Regions from separate parts of the Sporolactobacillus terrae genome, predicted to be linked through region 3. Evidence: riboswitches for the same ligand, from Rfam matches in the RefSeq annotation. Region 3 holds a riboswitch; each other region holds the start of a gene.

The links. Region 3 has a riboswitch for S-adenosylmethionine ahead of K7399_RS11670 (MetQ/NlpA family ABC transporter substrate-binding protein). Riboswitches for the same ligand answer to the same signal wherever they lie in the genome.
Region 1: it holds a riboswitch for S-adenosylmethionine, as region 3 does, so the genes downstream of both, K7399_RS10390 (copper resistance CopC/CopD family protein) here and K7399_RS11670 (MetQ/NlpA family ABC transporter substrate-binding protein) in region 3, are expected to answer to the same signal.
Region 2: it holds a riboswitch for S-adenosylmethionine, as region 3 does, so the genes downstream of both, K7399_RS10165 (phosphoadenylyl-sulfate reductase) here and K7399_RS11670 (MetQ/NlpA family ABC transporter substrate-binding protein) in region 3, are expected to answer to the same signal.

The regions. Positions count from the first base shown of each region.
Region 1 covers NZ_CP082837.1:2,174,063-2,181,393, reverse strand. The annotation lists gene K7399_RS10400 (MMPL family transporter) at 1-1,510, shown strand, start outside; gene K7399_RS10395 (FbpB family small basic protein) at 1,740-1,898, shown strand; SAM riboswitch class I at 1,951-2,058, shown strand; gene K7399_RS10390 (copper resistance CopC/CopD family protein) at 2,232-3,983, shown strand; gene K7399_RS10385 (YcnI family copper-binding membrane protein) at 4,005-4,631, shown strand; partial or broken gene K7399_RS10380 (DUF2975 domain-containing protein) at 4,889-5,364, shown strand; gene K7399_RS10375 (DUF817 domain-containing protein) at 5,569-6,363, shown strand; gene K7399_RS10370 (undecaprenyl pyrophosphate synthase) at 6,529-7,284, shown strand.
Region 2 covers NZ_CP082837.1:2,130,062-2,137,392, forward strand. The annotation lists gene K7399_RS10150 (nitrite/sulfite reductase) at 1-88, opposite strand, end outside; gene cysC (adenylyl-sulfate kinase) at 114-722, opposite strand; gene sat (sulfate adenylyltransferase) at 739-1,893, opposite strand; gene K7399_RS10165 (phosphoadenylyl-sulfate reductase) at 1,983-2,720, opposite strand; SAM riboswitch class I at 2,951-3,067, opposite strand; gene K7399_RS10170 (sulfate ABC transporter substrate-binding protein) at 3,710-4,714, shown strand; gene cysT (sulfate ABC transporter permease subunit CysT) at 4,764-5,597, shown strand; gene cysW (sulfate ABC transporter permease subunit CysW) at 5,621-6,487, shown strand; gene K7399_RS10185 (sulfate/molybdate ABC transporter ATP-binding protein) at 6,526-7,331, shown strand, end outside.
Region 3 covers NZ_CP082837.1:2,432,224-2,439,554, forward strand. The annotation lists gene K7399_RS11650 (hypothetical protein) at 1-189, opposite strand, end outside; gene K7399_RS11655 (helix-turn-helix transcriptional regulator) at 186-407, opposite strand; gene K7399_RS11660 (methionine ABC transporter permease) at 536-1,198, opposite strand; gene K7399_RS11665 (methionine ABC transporter ATP-binding protein) at 1,198-2,211, opposite strand; gene K7399_RS11670 (MetQ/NlpA family ABC transporter substrate-binding protein) at 2,225-3,043, opposite strand; SAM riboswitch class I at 3,182-3,289, opposite strand; gene galE (UDP-glucose 4-epimerase GalE) at 3,379-4,386, opposite strand; gene K7399_RS11680 (Ppx/GppA family phosphatase) at 4,459-5,997, opposite strand; gene K7399_RS11685 (polyphosphate kinase 2 family protein) at 6,153-6,917, opposite strand; gene K7399_RS11690 (hypothetical protein) at 7,106-7,270, shown strand; gene K7399_RS11695 (PFL family protein) at 7,319-7,331, opposite strand, start outside.

The sequences.
Region 1 (7,331 bases), 260 kb from region 3:
GAACGGCATGACTGCCCTGACCAGCGGACTTAAGCAAATCCAAAATGGGATCAGCGGCACGGGTCAATCACAGACGATCAGTGATGGGATCGGACAAATGGAAAGTAATCTTGAAAAAATGAGCGGTGCTGTGAACACACTTGCCGGTAACTATGAGCAGATGCAGTCCGGCTATGCAAAAATGGGCACCAGTTATCAAGACACGGCAAAGGCACTGCTGGGTGTCAAAAATGCACTCACGCAAATGCAAATGCTGACATCGGCGCTTGGTGACAGCAGTCCGGGAGTTGCCGATGATCAAAATTATCTTCAATTAAAAGCAGGCATCGATCAGTTGTCTGCATCATTGGCCAAGATTACACCGGAAGGCATCGATGCATTAAACAAGAACTACAATGCACTGACGAGCGGATTCAAAACGGCGAACACTCATCTGACTGAGATGAGTGCCGGCCTGTCCAAAATGGCTGAAGGACTTGAAAAAATGAAAAGTGGCCTTGACAGTGCCTCCTCAGGCATCGGCAAGATCGTCACCAACATGGATCAGGTAACGGACGGACTGGGGCAAATGAAATCCGGTCAGCAGAAGCTGGCAGATGGGCTTAACGGGTTCCATACATTCAGTAATAAACTCGCCGATGTGAATAAAGGTTTGGATCAACTATCGGGCGGCTTGGGAAAGACCAACGCTTTCCTTTCACAGCTTAATGAAAATCGCGCCTTCTCGATACCGGATGAAGCACTGAAAGATAAACAGTATCAGCAGGCTTTGGATGCGTTCATGTCTAAAGACCGGACGATTACAAAGATCACGGTAATTCTTGACAATGATCCGTATTCAAAGAACGCTTTAAACACGATAAAACAAATGAATACACTGTCGAGGAGCGGAGTGAAAGGCACGGAATTGGCTGATGCGAACGTAGCCGTTGCCGGTCCAAGTTCGACAACCTATGATACAAACAACGTTCTGACAAAAGATTTGAATCGCTTAACGGTTATCGTACTCATTGGCGTGTTGCTCGTGCTGATCGTTGTGATGCGCTCCTTCTGGATCCCGGTGTTTATCACGGTGTCTCTAATGGGTGCATACTATGCGGCGATGTTTGTCTTGAACGCGCTGTTCATCACTATGCTCGGCTTAGAAGGGATCTCTTCTTTCGTTCCCTTCTTCGCCTTTATCGTGATCGTTGCGCTGGGTGTAGACTACAGCATCTTCCTGCTCGCGCGTTATAAGGAATATCCGCTGATGTCGGGCAAGGAAGCGATTGTCGAAGCTGCAAAACGAGTCGGCACTGTGATCTTATCGGCCTTCGTCATTCTTGGAGGAACCTTTGCAACCTTGATGCCATCAGGAATTGTACTCCTTATTGAGCTAGCAACGGCTGTGATTACCGGTCTGATCGTGCTTTGCTTCATTATGCTGCCGATCTTTGTTCCGGCAATGATTTCACTCTTTGATTCTCCGCCAACGTTTAAACGGAGCGCGGAATCAGCAGTAAACGAATAAGAAATTTTACCGATTGAACTTAATATAAAAAATGAAGATGCCTCAAAAGTCGACGACGATGAGGCATTTTTTTTCGTACAAGGATACAAACGTTTAGGGTCATGGGATGGCTGAACGGGGATAAACGGCTAAGAATTGACTATTGATACGGATGCCAATTTGTATTACAATGTGTAAAACACCTAAAACATATAATAATACTAGGATTAATGATGAGAGGAGGGAAATCATGGTGCGTAGGCGTTTCGTGTCTTTTAATAAGTTGGTACAGCAAAATATATCTGAACTATTAAGTACAGAATCAGCGATGCAAGCATTAGAGGCGAAATTGGACCAAAGACGAGCGGCAAAACGAGTGAACAGCAAGCCGCAAAGTAAAACGCGGTAAAATAATGCCTATCTTAACGGGATGCTGTGGTTGTTGAGAATTGAATACTGAATGCTTATCTAGAGTGGGGGAGGGACTGGCCCAATGAACCCCGACAACCCGCATGATTGCATGCACGGTGTCAATTCCAGAAACACTGAAGGGTGTTTGAAGATGAGAAAGGGCAAGCGCAGCAAACCTTTCGCATCGGCGTCAGGCTTGTTTTTTTATCAGCACTATTTTTTAAAGAAATCAGATTTCTGTGCTCCTTTCGTTATGTCATGTCATTTTCAAGGTGTTTCATGCGGGATCACGCACAACAATGATTCTGAAAGATCGGATGGTTAAATAATTATGAAACAAAAAATTAGTGCGTTTCTCGCTCTTATTTTTTTTTCTCTAATGTTTGCTAGTTTTGCATCGGCGCACGCTTTTGTTGTGCAATCGAACCCTGCTCAGAATCAACAGGTAAACGGGAATCTTAAGCATGTCACGATTCAATTTAATGAAGAAATCCAACCGACTTTTCTGACCTTGGAGGTTTTGGATCAAAAGGGCAGCCGTGTTGATACAGATCACGCACAGCGCAACAAGAAGAACCGAACCGTATTGGAAAACGGTGTGAAAAAGCCGCTCACCAGCGGCTATTACCGGATGAATTGGAAAGTCGTATCGGCAGATGGGCATGCCGTTCACGGAACGATCGGTTTTCACGTTGGACAACCGACAGAAAGTGCCGCAAATGGGCAGGCTTTCAGTGATGCAAGCAGCGATCTTCCAGGTGTGGATCAAGTTGTGATTAAATGGCTGATCTACCTGGGACTGTCCTTCTTCTTTGGCATCCTGTTCTTCCTAAAATTTTTCAATCCGGCACGAAATCTACCGATTTATCAGAAAAAGGCGCTGCAGCGAACGCTTTGGAGTGCCGCAGGAATTTTGCTGCTTGGCGTTCTGCTCGCGCTGCCGCTTCAAGTGACACGCAACGCGGATGTGAACTGGCTGCATGCGTTTTCGGGTAAAGCCGTTGGCGAAACGTTGATGGCCACTTCATTCGGTACACCATGGTTCCTACAGATCAGTAGTTTGATTCTGTGTATCGCCCTGCTTTTCTGGTTGTTTCGCACGCGATCCGAGCGAACGGTTCGTGGACTCTTATGGGTGCTCATCGGTTTGCTGTTCGTCTTTTCATTATCCAAAGCATTCATCGGCCATGCTGCAAGTACAGAGGATCAGGAATTGCGGCTTTGGGCCGTGGCTGCGGACTTTCTGCATCTGTCCGCCGCAGCAATCTGGATCGGTTCATTACTTAGCCTACTGCTTTTCCTGCCCAGGTCTGTTAAAAATAATGATTCCCCTGAACTGCAAAAGAAGATCTACTGGCAAACGTTGCACCGTTTTTCAAATGTTGCGCTTCTTTTAGTTGGGGTAATCTTTTTGACGGGCTTGATCGGCACGCTGATTCACTTGACGTCATTTCGTGCGTTCTATACCTCAATCTATGGTTGGATCATCATCATAAAAGCGGCGCTTCTGTTGATCATGCTGCTGTTTGCGCTCTATTCGAACATGCGCGCGCAGAAGCAGGGGGATTTTCTGAGAAAAAGTGTGCTGGGTGAGCTTCTGATCGGGCTGACGGTCTTACTGGCTGCAGCCGTCTTGACCAACGTTTCTCCTCCTGTTCCGAAAGCAGCGGTCGACGAGGGCACCTTTGAGGGATTTAGTGCAAAGTTCAACAATGGTAAACCTACGAAGACTGCCCATCCGCCGACTGTATTGGAAGATCCGAAAAAAACGATACGAGCTAAGGAAAAAAGCTACGTACTGACGCTGCGCGTCGAACCGCTCAAACTCGGACCCAATACGCTGTACTTAGATGTTCTTGATCATGGGAGGCGGGCGCGCAATCTACAGCAGGTTGTCCTAAAGATCCGCTGCATTGATATGGATATGGGGGAAACCAAAGTCCAAGTGCCGCTAGCGAAACTTGGCAAGGGATTTGTTGTTAACGATGCATTTGATATGAAGCATCGTTTTCTCATCAATGTCCATGTTCTTGATAAGGATTATCAAGCTGTCGATAAAGACTTCATTGTAAACATCAAATGACCCAAAAGGAGCAAGCGATCAATGAAAAAGTTTAGCCAAACCATCACCGCTGCGTTCTTCTCTGCTGTACTCCTTTTCGCTTTTCACGACAGTGCATCGGCCCATGTAACCGTCAAGCCGGTTCAGTCGATCACAGGATCGAGCGAAACGTATACAATCACTGTCCCCACTGAAAAGAACATTCCGACGACTAAAGTGGCACTGCGCATTCCGAAAAACGTTCAATTCTATAGCTACCAACCGGTGCCGGGATGGACGACTGAAGTCATCAAGAATGCGCACGGACAGGCGCAAACGGTGAGCTGGACAGCAAAGGAGAGCGGAATTGCGCCTGGAGCGTTCCAACAGTTTCAGTTTCGCGCACTGAACCCGAAACAAACCGGCGCTCTTGCTTGGAATGCTTATCAAACGTATAAGGATGGCAGTATTGTTGAATGGACAGGCAAAGAAAATGGCGAAACACCTCACGCGATAACAAACGTCGTTAAAAGCGCGGATACAACGCGCAGTGTGCCGCATGGCGACAGAGGCAATCAAATCCTTTCGCTCACTGCGATCGTTCTTTCGGCAATTGCCATCGCTCTTTCCGTCATTACGCTCGTTGCACTTCGAAAGAAAAAAGACAAAGTATCTTCTGATGCCAAGTAATTGACGAGTGCATGCGCAGACCATATAGGTTGAATCTGTAACAAATAAGATCAGAATACATAGCCGCCTTCAACTGAAGGTGGTTTTTATTTTGTCCGGACAACCAAATGATGAGGCATCATTTATCGATAAGATTTGTTTATCCATGACGGTAGCAAAAAAACAAATAAATATCTTAAAACAATAAATATTTATTGAAAAACAATAAATATTGGTATAAAATCAATTTGAAAACAACATAGTGAGGTGCTTTTATTATGAAACAAGGTTCACTACTTCTTTTAAAAATAGCTGTTTGTCTTTTTGGAACTCCAGCTCTTACATTGTGTATCTTTGGACTGCCGTGGTTAGCAAATAATCCTGTGAGTCCGGAGTATGCTCATATACTGTACCCCGTAGTAATTGGCATCTATGGATCCGTGATACCCTTTTGCATTGCATTGTATCAGACTTTAAGAATTTTAAACTCTATTGACAATGGCCATGCTTTCTCCGAGTTATCTGTAAGAGCCTTAAAGTTATAAATAAATGTGCCATGATATTCAGCGGCATGTTTGTGTTAATGATACCGTTTATTTATTTCTTGGCAGAAAAAGACGATGCCCCAGGACTTATTATAGTTGGAATGGCTCCTATCTTTGCATCAATGGTTATCGCAGCTTTTGCTGCTGTTCTTCAAAAACTAATAAAAGAAGCAATTGTTATAAAATCAGAAAATAATTTAACCGTCTGAAATGAACGTATTGCTAGGATCATTAATTTTTGTGCAAGTCTGGCTTTGGGGAAGGGGTTAGATAATGATGCTAATCTTCGACCTTAAAAGGCTAAATAATTGGGAACTCAATAAGGAGCATTCTGTATGTCTCTGGACCCTCAGCCGGGAGACATTTTTGACTACAAAAAAATGAAAACACTTAAGGATTTAAGATTAAAGATTATGGACGCACTAAAGCAGCTTATTTGTTTCGCCTGGGAACAGACTCTAGCGTGTATATTTCCTGTTGTCATTTTTGCTTCTCTGGCTTTTACACAAAGTGTATCCTTCACTTTTTTGCCACGTTACGATTGTTTGCTTGTCATTTTCCTTCTGATGCAGTGGTGGATGGTTTATTCCGGGATGGAAACAAAGGATGAATTAAAGGTGATCACGTTGTTTCACCTTATCGGACTGGCACTTGAAATTTTCAAGGTGCACATGGGCGCCTGGGCTTATCCGGAGAAGGGGTATTTTAAAATACTCGGTGTGCCTTTGTATAGCGGATTCATGTACGCAAGTGTAGCAAGCTATCTTTGTCAATCGTGGAGAAGGCTAAGGGTTGAACTGGTTAGATGGCCACCGTTTCTAATTGTTGTAACTCTTGCCCTTGCAATTTATTTGAATTTCTTCATTCACCATTATTGGCTTGACGTTCGTTGGTGGCTCACCGGACTTGTCGTGATCGTTTTTTGGCGATCGTGGGTCATATACGAAGTTAATGGAATTCGATATCGTATGCCGCTCACACTTTCCTTTGTGCTTATTGGATTCTTTATATGGATTGCTGAAAATATTGCAACGCTTTTTGGTGCTTGGAAATACCCCAATCAAACGGGTTCGTGGAGACTCGTTCACCTTGGAAAGGTGAGTTCTTGGGTATTGTTAGTGATTGTAAGCTTTCTTATAGTAGCAACGTTAAAGCAGATTAAGGAAAGAAAAGAGGCTGACGAGGTCAGGGTTAGTGAATCGAAATGATGTTCGATTATAACACACGGTTATATCAGGCAGAGTGAAGAACGGGCAAGTATAAAAGTGGGTTGAGTCTTTATTACTCACTGTGCCATCTCGAAACTGGGTACGCACTTCGGAAGTACGCGAAGAGAAATGAATAACAATACCTTTTGAAAGGATTACCCATTAATGAAAACTTCTTTTATCGATAAAAAGCAATCAGAAGACCGGATCAGTTGTTTGGGAGATAATAAGCTCAACCATATAGCAATAATTATGGATGGAAATGGACGTTGGGCTCAGAAACGGGGTATGCCAAGAGTTGCCGGTCATAAAGAAGGATTGACAACCGTTGTTAAGGTCGTCAAGTCGGCAGTCAAATGCAAGGTGAAGTATTTGACACTTTATACATTTTCAACAGAAAACTGGAAACGGCCGAAATCGGAGATCGATTTTATACTGAAACTTCCTATGGAGTTTCTTAATCGATACCTGCCGGAGCTTATTGCTAATAATGTACGAATTGAAACAATTGGAGATGTGGCATATCTTCCCGTCTATACGCGAAAAGCGCTGCAGTACGCAACTAAACGTACGCGCAACAATGATGGTCTTCAGTTGAACTTCGCGCTGAACTATGGAAGCAGGCACGAAATTTTGCTAGCGATGAAAGAAATGTACTTGGATATTAATCATGCGAAATTGTCGCTCGATAATGTGGATGAACAGCTGTTTTCACAGTATCTGAATACGGCCGGTATGCCGGAGCCTGATCTCCTGATACGTACCGGAGGGGAAAAGCGTTTGAGCAACTTCCTGCTCTGGCAGCTTGCGTACACGGAATTCTGGTTTACTGATGTGCTGTGGCCGGATTTCTCGGAGGAGGAATTTATGCGTGCGCTTGATGAATACCAACAACGAAAGAGAAGGTTTGGTGGAATTTAGGCTGTACGATTTGTGCAACGAGCACAAAAATCCTGATTAACCTACTC
Region 2 (7,331 bases), 300 kb from region 3:
CAAAGATTGACAGCCCGTCTTTCTTTAACTTATTGATTTCATTTTTGTTGAGTTTCTCATTATTCGCCCAAACCTTTTCATAAGCCATCGGCGTCTTCCTCCTCATTACCGGATCATTTGTTGCCGATCACCCGGTTTTTTTCTAATAGATCCATGACCCTCTGCGTGCTCTCCTCCAAACGCTGTTCCGATGTATCAATAATCAGATCAGGCGCCGGAGGTTCTTCATAGGGCGATGTGATACCGGTAAATGCTGTAATTTGACCGGCGAGCGCTTTCTTGTACAAACCTTTCGGATCACGCTTTTCGCATACCTCAAGTGGGCACTTTACATAGATCTCAAAAAATTCATCATCCGCGACGCGCTGTCGTGCCGCTTCGCGATCTGCCTGAAAAGGCGAGATAAAGGCAGTCAGCACAATCGCATTGCTGTCGACAAACAAGCCGGCTACTTCACTGATTCTGCGAATATTTTCTTTTCGATCCGCTGCGGAGAAGCCCAGATCGCTGTTCAACCCGGTTCGGATATTGTCTCCGTCAAGGAGATAGGTATGGATTCCGCGCTTAAAAAGTTCATGTTCAACACGATTGGCAAGCGTCGATTTTCCTGAGCCGGACAAGCCGGTAAACCAAACAACGGCGCCCCTGTGTCCGCTTCTTCTTTCTCTGTCCGCTTTCGTTACGGTCGTTTGATGCCAAATGATATGCTCTGCATCCGCCATGTGCCCTACATCCCCCTTACTTCGCAAGATCTGCCTTTTCTCTTAATCCATCAATCAAAACCCGAGCGACTTCCGGCCTGCTGAACGTTTCAGGCGGACGGATTCCCTCCCTAAGCAAAGCTCTTACTTTCGTTCCGGAAAGGGAGACATGGTTCGACGGATCATGCGGGCAGGTTTTATTTGACGCCATGCTTCCGCACTTTTTGCAAAAATAGCTGTTTTCAAAGAAAAGGGTTTGAATATCCAGTTCATCACGCGAAAAGTTAGAAAAAATCTTCTGCGCGTCATAGGGTCCATAATAATCCTTAACCCCGGCATGATCTCTGCCGACAATAAAATGCGTACACCCGAAATTTTTCCGGCAAATCGCATGGAAAACAGCTTCACGCGGCCCTGCATAGCGCATCGCAGCCGGGAATACGGCGAGTGCCGTTCGCTCCTTCACGTAATAGTTGTCGATCAAGGCATGGTAGCTTCGCATACGAATATCCGCAGGAATATCATCTTTTTTTGTTTCGCCGACCAAGGGATTGATAAACAGCCCATCAACCGTCTCAAGCGCTGTCTTTTGAATATGCTCGTGAGCGCGATGGATCGGATTACGCGTCTGAAAGCCAACAATGGTCTTCCAGCCTTTTCGATCAAACAAACGCCGCGTTTCTGCAGGATCCAAGAAATCGTCCGCAAACTCAGCAGGTCGTTTCGAGCGCTTAATCAGTTCAATCGGACCAGACAGATACACGTCGCCGCGTTCATACAACCGTTTCACACCCGGATGTGCGGTATCATTGGTTAAGTACACCTTTCTTGCTTCATTTTCCTTATCCGGATGATATTTTTCGGTGATCTCAATCGTACCGTATACCTCACCTTGGTAGGTCAGTTTAACTTTTTCGCCAATGCTTACCCGTTCAGCTGCGTCCTCGGTTACCGGCAATGTCACCGGAATTGTCCAAGCAAGCCCAGTTGTCAGCCGCATCGTTTCGACGACTGAACGATAGTTCTCCTCATTAAGAAAACCGGTGAGCGGGCTGTAAATGCCACTTGCAATCAATTCCAGATCACTCAATGCGACTTGGTCAATCTGAAGTTCTTTATCCAGTTCATCAACGGCTCCCCCAAAGTTTTGCCGATTCACCAGTGTGCCGCCATGCGGTATGCTTGTCATGATTTTCCCCTCATTTCCGTTTCTAAAATTGCATTTCTTGCATGTTTTCAAATACCAATAATCGTATTATTCATCTCATTATACTCGGATTTTCAGCCTTTTAAATGAAGCCCGCATTCCGTTTTATCAAACGCGCTCCACCTGCCTGCGCGCTGATCTTCGCCGGCTTTCACCGGTCGCGTACAATAGGCGCAGCCGATACTAGGATAGTTTTGATCATGCAGCGGATTATACGGTAAATCATGTTTGCGCACATAATCCCATATTTCCGTCCATTTCCAATGGATAAGCGGACAAATTTTCACCGATTGAAAGCGTTCATCTTTGTTTACAAATGAAACGGATCGTCTCAGTGGAGACTGCTCACGCCTTAGCCCGGAAATCCATGCGTTATAGTGTTTTAATCGCCCCGCAAGCGGATCGATTTTGCGGATCCGGCAACAGAGATCGGGTCGCCGCTTCCAAAGCTCCGCGCCATATTTTTCAGCTTGCTGTTCAGGGGTAAGCGAAGGTTTTTCTTTGATGATCTTCAGTTGCGGATAACGCTTTTCCACGCGATCGATCAGCTCATAGGTTTCCTTGAAGTGAAAATCAGTGTCCAAAAAAATAATCGAAGCAGTTTTATTTATTGAGTAAATCAGATCAATCAGCACCATTCCTTCAACACCGAAACTGCAGGAATAAACGACTTTATCCCCATACTCCTGGAAGGCCCACCCGAGTACTTTTCTGGACTCAAGCAACGCTGTTCGATCACTGAATTCAGGGAGTTTCGCATTGCCCCATTGACTGTAAGTTACTGTATTCGACGTTGCGCTCACCTCTTTTATCAATTTCGCAGTCTGCGTTTAGGCAAAAAAATCCCGCTAGTTGTCACTGTTTGTGCCTGCCGCCATCCGGCATTGCATCCTCCAGCATTGTTTTCACAGGGCAAGCGTCTGCGCATTTCCCTGCATGTTCGCCGATACAAACCGATGTAATGACAAATGCCACTCGTTTTAACCTCCTCCTAAAAAAATAAACCTTCTTCCATTTTGTAGGAAAAAGGGTTGCGTCGTTTTTCCTATCTTTCAAAATGGTTGACCATTTTGCTGGAATTAGCACCTTACAGAGAAAACGAATCTGTGCAGGTTGCCGGATGTCATCGGGCCAGTCCCTCCATCACTCTGGATAGATCATTTAATTGTGTTTGATTTTAGAATGAATCGCAAGGGATGTCAATGATCCTTTATTCATAGTTTACAAATTAATTAAAATTCTTTATTGATTCATCGGATAAACGGAGTTGCTGAATGATAGAAACGCAAGACCGGTTGATAGAATTGCAAAATGTAACAAATTCTGATTTTAGTAAATTTATCCCTTGTCTAATACCAACTATAGTGATAGGATTAATCCAATTTAAGTGACGCTTATCGTGAACAGCGGAGATCCCGTAGCTACCCGGAAACCATTTTTTGTAAGAATACGTAAAGGCGCTAAATCGAACAGGTTCTCCCTAATAGACTAGGGATCTCCGGATTCTTGGTACGTATGTAATCCTCTTCACACCGTTTTCAGAGAATGGGGATTTTTCGTGAAAATTATGGAGAAAGAATTGAGGCGAATCCTTATCGACTGCCCGATGGCTGCCGCAGACCCTACCGATTCTTCTGCCTGAGCGTTGATAAGTGTCCTTAATTGCAGCTTTTTTCAAACCCGTTTCCTTTGTTGCTGATTGTTTGCTTTCGTGACACCATCACTTAAAAAGAAAAATGCAATGCTATTTAAGGGGGAAGTTAAAATGAAAAAACACAGCTTGTTGCTTCTTGCTGCATTGATGATTATCAGTGTGCTCAGCGCCTGCGGATCAAGCAATGCTTCACAAGGATCCGGCGACAATACGAAAAAGTCGATCAAATTGCTTAATGTTTCCTATGATCCAACTCGAGAACTTTACGAACACTATAATGCTGCATTTGCCAAGTACTGGAAGAAGAAAACAAATCAGAATGTAACCATTCAGCAATCCCATGGCGGTTCAGGCAAACAGGCCCGCTCGGTTATTGACGGTTTAAAAGCAGATGTCGTCACACTGGCCCTTTCTGGTGACATTGACGCAATCGCCGATAGCACGGACAACCTGAATAAAAACTGGCAAAAACGACTGCCTGATAACTCCACCCCCTATACCTCAACCATTGTCTTTCTTGTGCGCAAAGGCAATCCGAAACACATCAAAGATTGGGATGACCTGACACGAAAAGGCGTTTCTATTGTCACCCCGAATCCTAAAACCTCCGGCGGCGCACGCTGGAACTATCTAGCGGCCTGGGCTTATGCGGACAAGAAATATAATAACGACCAAGCGAAAAGCAAGGCATTCGTCAAAAAACTCTACTCCAACGTAAAAGTGCTTGACTCCGGTGCACGCGGCGCAACCACAACGTTCACGGAGCGCGGTGTCGGTGATGTGCTGATCGCCTGGGAAAACGAAGCGTTTTTGAGCATCGATGAACTCGGCAAGGACAAGTTTGATATCGTTACGCCGTCACTAAGTATTCTTGCAGAACCACCCGTTGCAGTTGTCGACAAGAACGCGAAAAGCAATGGAACAACAAAGGTCGCTACTGAATACTTGAAATACCTCTACAGCGATGAAGCTCAGAATATTATTGCGAAGAATTATTATCGACCAAGGAACCAGAAAATTCTGGCTAAATATAGTGATCAATTTCCAAAACTTAATCTTGTAACGGTTGAAGATCACTTCGGCGGTTGGACAAAAGCTCAGAAAACGCATTTTGCTGATGGCGGTACATTCGACCAAATTTATTCTAAATAATCACTGTACATTCGCTTCTGTTAATCCGTGCGCAATGGAGTTGAGAAATTTGTCACGTATTCAGCATTCAAAAAAGAAACAATCCATTCCCGGTTTTGGCTTGACGATGGGTCTGTCGACGCTCTACCTGTCTCTGCTCGTGCTGATCCCGCTTTCACTTGTCTTTATTTATTCAGCTCGGCTCGGCTGGACAGCTTTTTGGAATGACGTTACCGACCCAAGAGTGGTCGCTTCATACAAGTTGAGTTTTCTAACTGCATTTTCAGCTGCCCTCGTGAATCTGGTATTCGGGCTCCTGTTTGCTTGGGTGCTCAGCCGGTATACCTTCCCATTGAAGCGGATCGTCGATGGTCTTGTTGATTTACCGTTCGCTCTTCCAACTGCGGTAGCCGGTATTACCCTCACAACGCTCTATTCTGAGAAGGGATGGATCGGCAAATGGCTGCCGTTTGATGTTTCGTTTACGCCAATTGGCATTACGCTCGCACTTATCTTTGTCGGACTGCCGTTTGTCGTGCGAATGGTTCAGCCGGTTCTGCAGAATTTTGAACACGAAGTCGAAGAAGCCTCGGCCTCTCTCGGCGCGACACCGTTTCAGACATTTAGAAGAGTTATTTTCCCACAATTGCTGCCTGCTGCACTGTCCGGGTTTTCGCTTGCATTTGCACGTTCGCTTGGCGAATACGGTTCCGTCGTCTTCATTGCCGGAAATATGCCATTTAAAACGGAAATCGCGCCGCTGATGATTATGACAAAACTGGAACAGTTCGACTACCCGGCTGCGACAGCTATTGCCGTTGTGATGCTTGTCATCTCGTTCGCGCTGATCCTGCTGATTAATTTAATCCAGTGGTGGTCGCGCATACGTTATGCGAGCCATTAACTCGGAAGAGGAGTTGCTGTTTTATGGAAAGCACGGTTCAACCGAATCTACCTGGTCAAGCGTTTACTGCCCGTCATTCACTGAAAGGGGACATTGTACGCTGGTCGCTCATTACCATTGTCCTGCTCTTTTTCTTCAGTTTTCTGATCATCCCGCTTGTTTCGATTTTTTTTGAAGCGTTTAGGCAAGGGGTCAGGGTCTATTTGTCATCGATTGTTGAAGCGGATGCTTTATCTGCAATCCGGCTGACACTCTTCGTCACACTGATCGTCGTCCCAATCAATGCGGTTTTCGGAATCCTTTTTGCTTGGGTAATCACAAAATATTCTTTTAGAGGCAAAAATTTTCTTATTACGCTGATCGATCTTCCTTTTTCTGTTTCACCTGTGATTGGCGGTTTGATTTTCATTCTTTTATTTGGACAGCACAGTTCACTTGGTCAGTGGCTGATCAGCCATAATATCAACATTGTTTTTAACGTCCCTGGGATCGTTCTGGCCACCCTGTTCGTGACCTTTCCCTTTATCTCCAGGGAACTGATCCCATTAATGCAGAGCCAAGGAACCGTTTCAGAGGAAGCGTCGATCATGCTCGGCGCCAGCGCCTGGCAAACGTTTATTCATGTGACTTTGCCGAATATCAAATGGGCACTTTTCTATGGGATTATTTTATGTAATGCGCGCTCCATCGGCGAATTTGGTGCCGTCTCTGTTGTTTCCGGTCACATCCGTGGAATGACGAATACAATGCCTCTGCAAATTGAAAACCTGTATAATGAATACCAATTTGTCGCTGCCTTCGCCATTGCATCGATTATGTCGCTCTTGGCTATTCTGACCATGGTCATTAAAGTGATACTTGAAAATTTCATTAAAAAGCAGACCCTGTGAAGACTTGAATGGTCTACTTTTTTCAGGAGGTATTCATGTTGAGTATTGAAATTAATCACGTATCCAAAGCATTTGACTCCTTTCAAATTCTTAACGATATCAACTTAACGATACCGACCGGCGAACTCGTGGCTTTACTAGGGCCATCAGGATCAGGAAAAACCTCATTGCTTCGCATTGTCGCCGGACTGGAACAGCCGGATAATGGGCAAATCGTTTTTCACGGACAGGATCTGACCAATGCTCATATTAAAGAGCGTCAAGTCGGATTTGTTTTCCAGCATTATGCGCTTTTTCAGAACATGACGGTGTTTGACAACATTGCCTATGGCCTTAGGGTGCGGCCGAGAAAAATCAGACCTTCCCGAACAGAAATCAAGGCAAAGGTTGATAAGTTACTCCGTTTAGTTCGCCTCGAGCCCTTTGGCAAACGCTATCCGTCTCAGTTGTCCGGTGGGCAACGGCAGCGGGTTGCGCTTGCCCGTGCTTTGGCTATTGAGCCAAAGATTCTGTTGCTTGATGAACCTTTCGGCGCACTGGATGCCAAAGTGAGAAAAGAACTGAGGTACTGGCTCAGGGAACTTCACGAATCAGTCAAAGTTACAAGTATTTTTGTAACCCACGACCAAGAAGAAGCCTTTGAAGTTGCCGATCGTGTTGTCATCATTCAGAACGGGAAAATCGAGCAGATTGGAACACCAGAACAGGTCTACAATCACCCTGCTAATCCCTTTGTCTATGACTTTATCGGTAGTGCCAACAAGTTCGAGGGAAAGATCATTAACGGTACCTTTATCGATGGCTCCTTTGAAACCGAAGCGCCGATTGATCCCAACATCGAATC
Region 3 (7,331 bases):
CGCTTCAACGATTCCTAAGAAGAGTATGGGGACAAACCAAGCAAAGTGCAGGGTAACGCTGTAGGCACTCCTGTTTTCATTGATCAGTAAGGCTAGCCCGCGCGTCAGTTCGACCAGCGGAATCATAGCCATGCCAAAAGCGCAAATTGTACTTAAAGACATTGCAAACGAAAACCAAAGCCGCTTCATTGTTCAGCCACTCCTTTTTCTAATTGAAAAACCTTCTCCGCCGGCAACTGAAACACCTCGCAAATTTGCAGGCCGAGTAAGAGAGAAGGAACATAGTTGCCTTTCTCTATCGAAGCAATCGTCTGCCGCGTGACACCGACCCGCGCGCCCAATTGTTCTTGCGTCAAACCATAACGTGCACGGAGTGCTTTAACCTGATTTTGAAGTTGAACAGCCAAATTCACCGCTCCAATAGATCGTTTATGAACCACAATGTTAAATACACTTAACATTTTAAACAAAGAAAAAAGCAGCGTCAAGCCTCGTGTTTTTACGAGAGCCTGCACTGCTTGTCTTTCATTCGTTGTTAATTTTTCTTCAATCGACGGGCAATCAGGTTGCCGATCGATTGAACGATCTGGACAATAATGATCAAAATAATAATGACTGCGTACATAACATCCGGTTGGAACCGCACATAACCAAATTGATAAGCCAAGTCGCCTAGTCCTCCGGCACCGACAAATCCGGCCATAGCGGTTTCACCAATCAAACCAATAATTGCAATCGTCAGGCCGAGAATAATCGACGAACGTGCTTCGCGAATGATGACGTGCCAAATAATTTTCGGTGTTGAAATCCCCATCGATTGATACGCTTCGATGACGCCTTTGCTGACTTCGAGCATTGCCGTTTCCAGCAAACGGGCAATATAAGGTGCACAGGCAACGACCAGTGGAACAATGACCCCTTTCACACCAATCGTTGTTCCGACTACCGACTTTGTGAACGGAAGCAGGAAGAACAGCAAGATAATAAATGGGACCGAACGAATCACGTTGATCAAGGAATTCACAATCGTAAAGGCTATAGGATTGTCCCACTGCCCATTTTTACGTGTTAAGACCAGCAGAACCCCTAACGGAAGACCAATAAGGATGGAAAACGCAAGCGAAATTAAAGTCATTTGCGTTGTCTGAATAAAGGCTTCCCAAATGGAGCCGCCCCATTCATTTAAAAAGTTAGCCATCACTCATTCACCTCTTCCACAAGAACATCCTGTTCATGCAAAAATTTTACGGCAGTCTCAACCTTGCTTTGATCTCCTTTGATATGGACAAGCAGATTACCAACCGATTGATCTTTCAGCTGATCAATCCCTCCGGCAATGATGCTTGGCAGCACGTCAAATTGCTTGGCCAGTGTGGCAAGCACCGGATCCTTGGAGGACTCGCCAAGAAAGGTTAATTTGACTAACTTTCCGGTCTTTAGCAGTTCGCCTTTAAGCTGCACAGGAATCGCAAACTTGGCTTCATTACTGATAAACTGCTTCGTCATTGCCTGCTGCGGGCGTGTGAACACATCAACCACCGAACCTTGTTCAACGACCTTGCCGTTTTCCATGACGGCGACACGGTCACAAATGCGCTGAATAACATTCAATTCATGTGTGATCAAAAAAATTGTTATCCCCAACTCTTTATTGACCCGAAGCAGCAGTTCCAAAATGGCATCCGTTGTGTTCGGATCGAGCGCACTGGTCGCTTCATCACTCAGCAAAATTTCAGGTTCATGAGCGAGCGCCCGTGCGATTGCCACGCGCTGTTTCTGCCCACCGGACAATTGACTTGGAAAGGCATTGCGGCGATCCGTCAACCCGACAATATCCAGGTACTTCTCTGCGCGCTGCTTAATTTCATCTTTTGACACGCCTTCTAGCCGCAACGGTGTCGCGATATTTTCATAAACCGTTGCCGTCTCCAGCAAATTATAGCCTTGAAAAATCATTCCGATTTTCCGTCTCAGCTTCCGCAAGTCTTTTTTATTCAAAGTCAGTACATCACGGTCTTCAACGAACACCTTGCCGTTGGTCGGGCGTTCAAGCAGATTAATGCATCGAATCAGTGTACTTTTTCCTGCACCACTGAAACCAATGACTCCGAAAATTTCACCTTTATTCACCTCAAGGGATACATCCTTCAAGGCTTCTATTTTATTTTTACCGACACGAAAAGTCTTCGAAATATGCTCTAGCCTAATCAAAAATGCTTCCTCCTTACCAAGCAGGAACTACAGAGCCTCCAAATTTCTTCTCAATGAAGTCCTTAACTTCTTTTGATTGGTAATATTTTTTCAGTTGTTTGACAACTTTATCATTCTTATTATCGGTACGAACAACGAAATAGTTAGGGTATGGATTGTTTTTGAGCGGTTCATGGAAAATTGAATCGTTCAGAACGGTTAAACCGGCACCCATGGCAAAGTTTGTATTAATCGCTGATGCAGCGACTTCGTTTAGCTGCGCCGGAAGCTGTGCTGCGTCCATTTCGATGATCTGTAGTTTTTTCGGGTTGCTAATCACATCGCGTTTTGTCGATGTCACATTGGAACCTTTTTTCAGCTTGATCACACCGGCTTTTTCAAACAGCTGCAGTCCGCGCAGTTCATTTGCCGGGTCGTTTGGAACGGCAATCTTGTCGCCTTTTTTCAGTTCATCAAGGTTTTTGATTTTCTTGGAATAGATCCCCATCGGGAAGGCAACCGTTTTGAAAACATCGGTGATTTTGTAGCCTTTATTTTCGATCTGATTCTTCAAGAATGGCATGGTTTGATAGCTGTTTGCATCCAAATTTTTATCATTCAGTGCGATATTAGGTTGGTTGTAGTCATTGAATACTTTTAAATGAATCGTCAATCCGTCTTTCTTAGCAAGTTTAACCACTTGTTCCATCACTTCCTGATGGGGGCCGCCGGTCACACCAACCGTTATTTCCTTTTCACTTAACCCATTTGAGGAGCTGCTGCCGCAAGCGGCGAGTACAAAAATTAAAGAAAGAGCCAATAGTGCTGAAATTGCTGACGTGATTCGTTTCAAGATGTCTTCCTCCCGTTTATATATAAGAATAGTATGAATTCTAACCGCAACATTCCTTCCCAGCTTCCTATTCTATGAGATCTTGGAAAAAATAAAGGCTTCTCCCGATAAGAGAGAAGCCTGTGTCATCCGTATCTTCTCTTATCTCTCAAAATCCACTTGGATTCTGCAGGAATTGGCACTTAAATGTCTCCATTTGGTTGCCGGGTTTCATCGGGCCAGTCCCTCCGCCGCTCTGGATAAGAAGTATTTAATTGGTTAGTGGTTTGATTGTACCGCGAAATGCATTGCCTGTCAAAGTATTCTTGGCCTTTTCGCCACAAATCATGGAACCCTTATTTTTCCAGAGACACGTTGCTTGCATAGCCTTGCGGATGGCTGCTGTGCCAAGCCCATGCATCGGTCAGAATTTCCGGTATATTAGTGTGCTGCGGATCCCAGCCCAGCACGCTTTTTGCCTTTTTCGGTGAAGCAATCAAAGTACTTGGATCACCGGCACGACGCGGTGCCAGTTCAGCCGGAATTGCTTTGCCTGTCACTTTTCGTGCTGCTTCAATAATCTCTTTGACGGAAAATCCTTCGCTGGATCCAAGATTGAATACATCGCTCTGACCGCCGTCAAACAGATAACGCAGTGCAAGACGGTGAGCCGCAATCAAGTCTTCAATATGCACATAATCGCGGACACATGTACCGTCTTTGGTTGCGTAGTCATCACCGAAGATGGCTATATGATCCCGTTCACCGGCTGCAACTTGCAGCACAATTGGAATCAGGTGCGTTTCCGGATGGTGGTCCTCGCCAATTTTGCCCGATTTGCTTGCGCCGGCGACGTTAAAATAACGCAGTGCAACAAAGCGCATGCCATAAGCACGGTCGCACCATTTCATCATTTTTTCCATCGTCAGTTTCGATTCACCGTATGGATTTGTCGGTTTCGTCGGCATTTCTTCTGTGATCGGCACAACTTCCGGTTCTCCGTAAGTAGCGGCGGTCGATGAGAAAACAATATGCTTCACATTGTTTTCGTGCATCGTTTCAAGCAGCACCTGCATTCCGTAGACATTATTGTTGAAGTATTTCAACGGCTTTTCTACGGATTCACCAACAAGTGAATTTGCGGCGAAATGAATGACGCCTTTAATGGTTTCCTTTTTAAAAACAGAATCTAAAAATGCTTTATCGCGAATATCGCCTTGATAAAATTTTGCTTTCGGATGTACGGCTTCTTTGTGACCGGTTTGCAAATTGTCGACAACGACAACCTGTTCACCAGCATCGATCAGTTGATAAACGGCGTGCGAACCGATGTAACCGGCTCCACCTAATACTAAAATAGACATAAGTAACCCCTTTCCGTACTTTTTCATAGCTACCGCTTCTATTTTCTACCTAATCATTACGGTTGACAAGACTTATTCTGCGCCATCCACGAAATTAATCGCAAGCGATGCTTTGAGTGCACGTTCCAAATGCTTTTTGTGCCGCTGAGCCGCTTGCGCTTCAAAATAAGCGTCGCCATGGTAGTAGGCAATAATGCGCAGCTTCTTCTTTGTCATCTTTACCGAAAGCCGATCAACCACATGCAGTTTCGTGCGATCAAAATCGTGGGCCAGACGCAGCACAGCGCCAAGTACTTCATACAGCTTCAGCTCATCTTTTGTGACCAGCTTCTGAAAGGGTTTGGCATAATCGGTGAGGCGGGATCGATTTTTAAATGAGGCGACTAGAGCGACCGCCAAACGGTCGTGATGACTGATCCCGTTAATGTTCATGTTTGTGAGTAAATAAAACGTTTGTGCACTGCTGGATTCATTATTAATAAATTCGCCTAAATAAGCTAAATCCGCGCTATGAGAGAGGACCCAGGCGATGCGTTTCTCTGAAGCCGTTCCCTTCATAAAATCCATGATGCCCATTAAAATCTGGAAGGCTAATTTCTTTACATAGGCCGTATGATCGCTGTCTAAATTAAAGTCGCGCCGAAGCTGTCGCAGGCTTTCGTTGAGGACATACGGAATGCGCGCCTGCCTGCGCTGTTTAAGCACCCATTCGTAAAAAACACCTTCACGCAGTCCCTCACTGCTGAGCATGAATGATTCGCCCTCATTCATTTTCACCAGCGTATTAATAACGGCTGCAGCAGGCAGGATAATATCAGAGCGGTCTTTTGACAGCCCGTCCATCGTTTCTCGCTCTTCAATACTCATCTCCGCCAACAAGTTTGTCAATCGATTAAGCCGTTCTCGAGGCATCGTATACTGATGCAAACCGACCATCGGATAATGCTCTCGAATCTGATCGATACGTGCCAGATTTCTTGCCGTCCCGCCAATACCGATAATCGGAAGTCGGTTGCCGCTCAGCCAGTCCACTTCGGAAAATTTATTTTTGATGTAAGTCTCCAAACGATCACCCGCATCAGCACCTCCGTTTTTATAGAAGCTCTGATACAAGGTTACCGCCCCGAATGCAAACGAATGCGAATGAATCAAATGACGGTTCCGAAACATCGTCACTTCAGTACTTCCTCCACCGATATCAATGGTGATCCCATCCTCAACATACGTTGAGTTAATCACTGCAAGATACCCATAGAACGCTTCCTGCAGACCGGGCAAAAGTCGTATCGAAAGTCCGGTTTCCTCCCGTACTTGTTGAAATACAGTTTCCCGGTTCTTGGCCTTGCGCATCGCTGCTGTAGCAAACGCATCGACAAGCTGCACGTCGCTTTCTCGTTCAATAATAAACTGAAACCGCCTCAGAACGGAAAGAAGGACAGAGATGCCTTGTTCACTTAATCGCTCTTGCTCATCTATGTAGTTGCTCAATCGTGCGACTGCTTTAAAATTCATCATTTCTTTGGAAAAAAAATCCCGATCAATACCGACAATCACAAGCCTTATTGAATTCGATCCAATGTCGATCATTGCATGTTTTTGTGAGATATCCAAGTCATTCCCTCCTGCCCGCTATCCTAGGGAAACGCGCGATTCACCGAAACATCCTTCATGAAAAAATTGCTTTCATGTAAAAGTATAGCGTAAAGAAGATGAACTCGGTATCAAAAGGGCATATTCTCAAAAAAATCGTCATCTAAATCTTTCGCTTACTTTTTTAAAGGAACGGGAATCTCATCTTGGTTCACACCGTTTGCTTTTAAATGCTCCTTAATGGATTTCGTCATCTCTTTCAAGATCGTAATGCGTGCAAACCATTTATTGTTTGCCGGCACAATGGTCCACGGAGCTTCAACCGTATCGGTCTTTGCAAACATTTCTTCTGCCGCAGCAGCATACGCATCCCACTTCGCACGATTCCGCCAGTCTTCATCAGTTATTTTCCATTTTTTCAGCGGATCGGAGGCGCGTTTTTTGAATCGTTTATACTGCTCATCTTTTGTGCAGTGCAGCCAGAATTTATGAATCCTATAGCGATCCGCAGTCAGCATGCGTTCAAATTCATTAATCTCTTCATAGGCACGACTCCATTCGTCCGGTTTCGCCAGTTGTTCCACGCGTTCCACAAGCACGCGCCCGTACCACGAACGATCAAAAATGGCAATTTGTCCATATTGAGGAATCTTGCGCCAAAAGCGCTGCATGTAGTGATAGCGTTTTTCATGTGGAGCCGGAGCGGAAATCGGCCAGACGCGCACGCCCCTCGGATCAAGATTGGCAACTGCCCGCTTAATTGCCCCGCCTTTTCCGCTTGCATCCCATCCTTCAAAGACAAACAGAACACCCAGGTTTCGCTCGAGCAGCAAGTGTTGCATCGACAGCAGCTTCAACTGATACTTTTTTAATTTTTTTTCGTAGTCGTCTTTATCTGTAATGGATTGGCTTAAATCAACTTCAGATAACCGTCCAGGCATCGAGATCCTCCCCTTTGTGCTAACTAGGTCTTTAGGATATGATCTTCGCTTAATGGTTATCCAAATCCTCTTTTTTGCCATGGAACGACCGGAAGCAGCAGGCATATTTTTTTCGAAACTGCTCACACTATTTCTTGGCGGTAACCGGAACACCATCCGTCAAAAAAACAAAGAAAGCTGTGACGATCGTGGTACAGAAAAAAGACGAGAAAAAGAATCAATCTGCATTCGAACAAGAATTTGCTGAACCGCTTGATGAGCATTCGGTAGAAGAACGCGAACGCGCGCAACGCACTGGAGACAGCGAAAAACAAACGAATGGCTTGAACAAACAAGACCATCAAAATCACTAATCCACTAAGAAAAAAGCGGAAACCAACTGTTGGTTTCCGCTTTTTTCGTTAATTTTTAAAT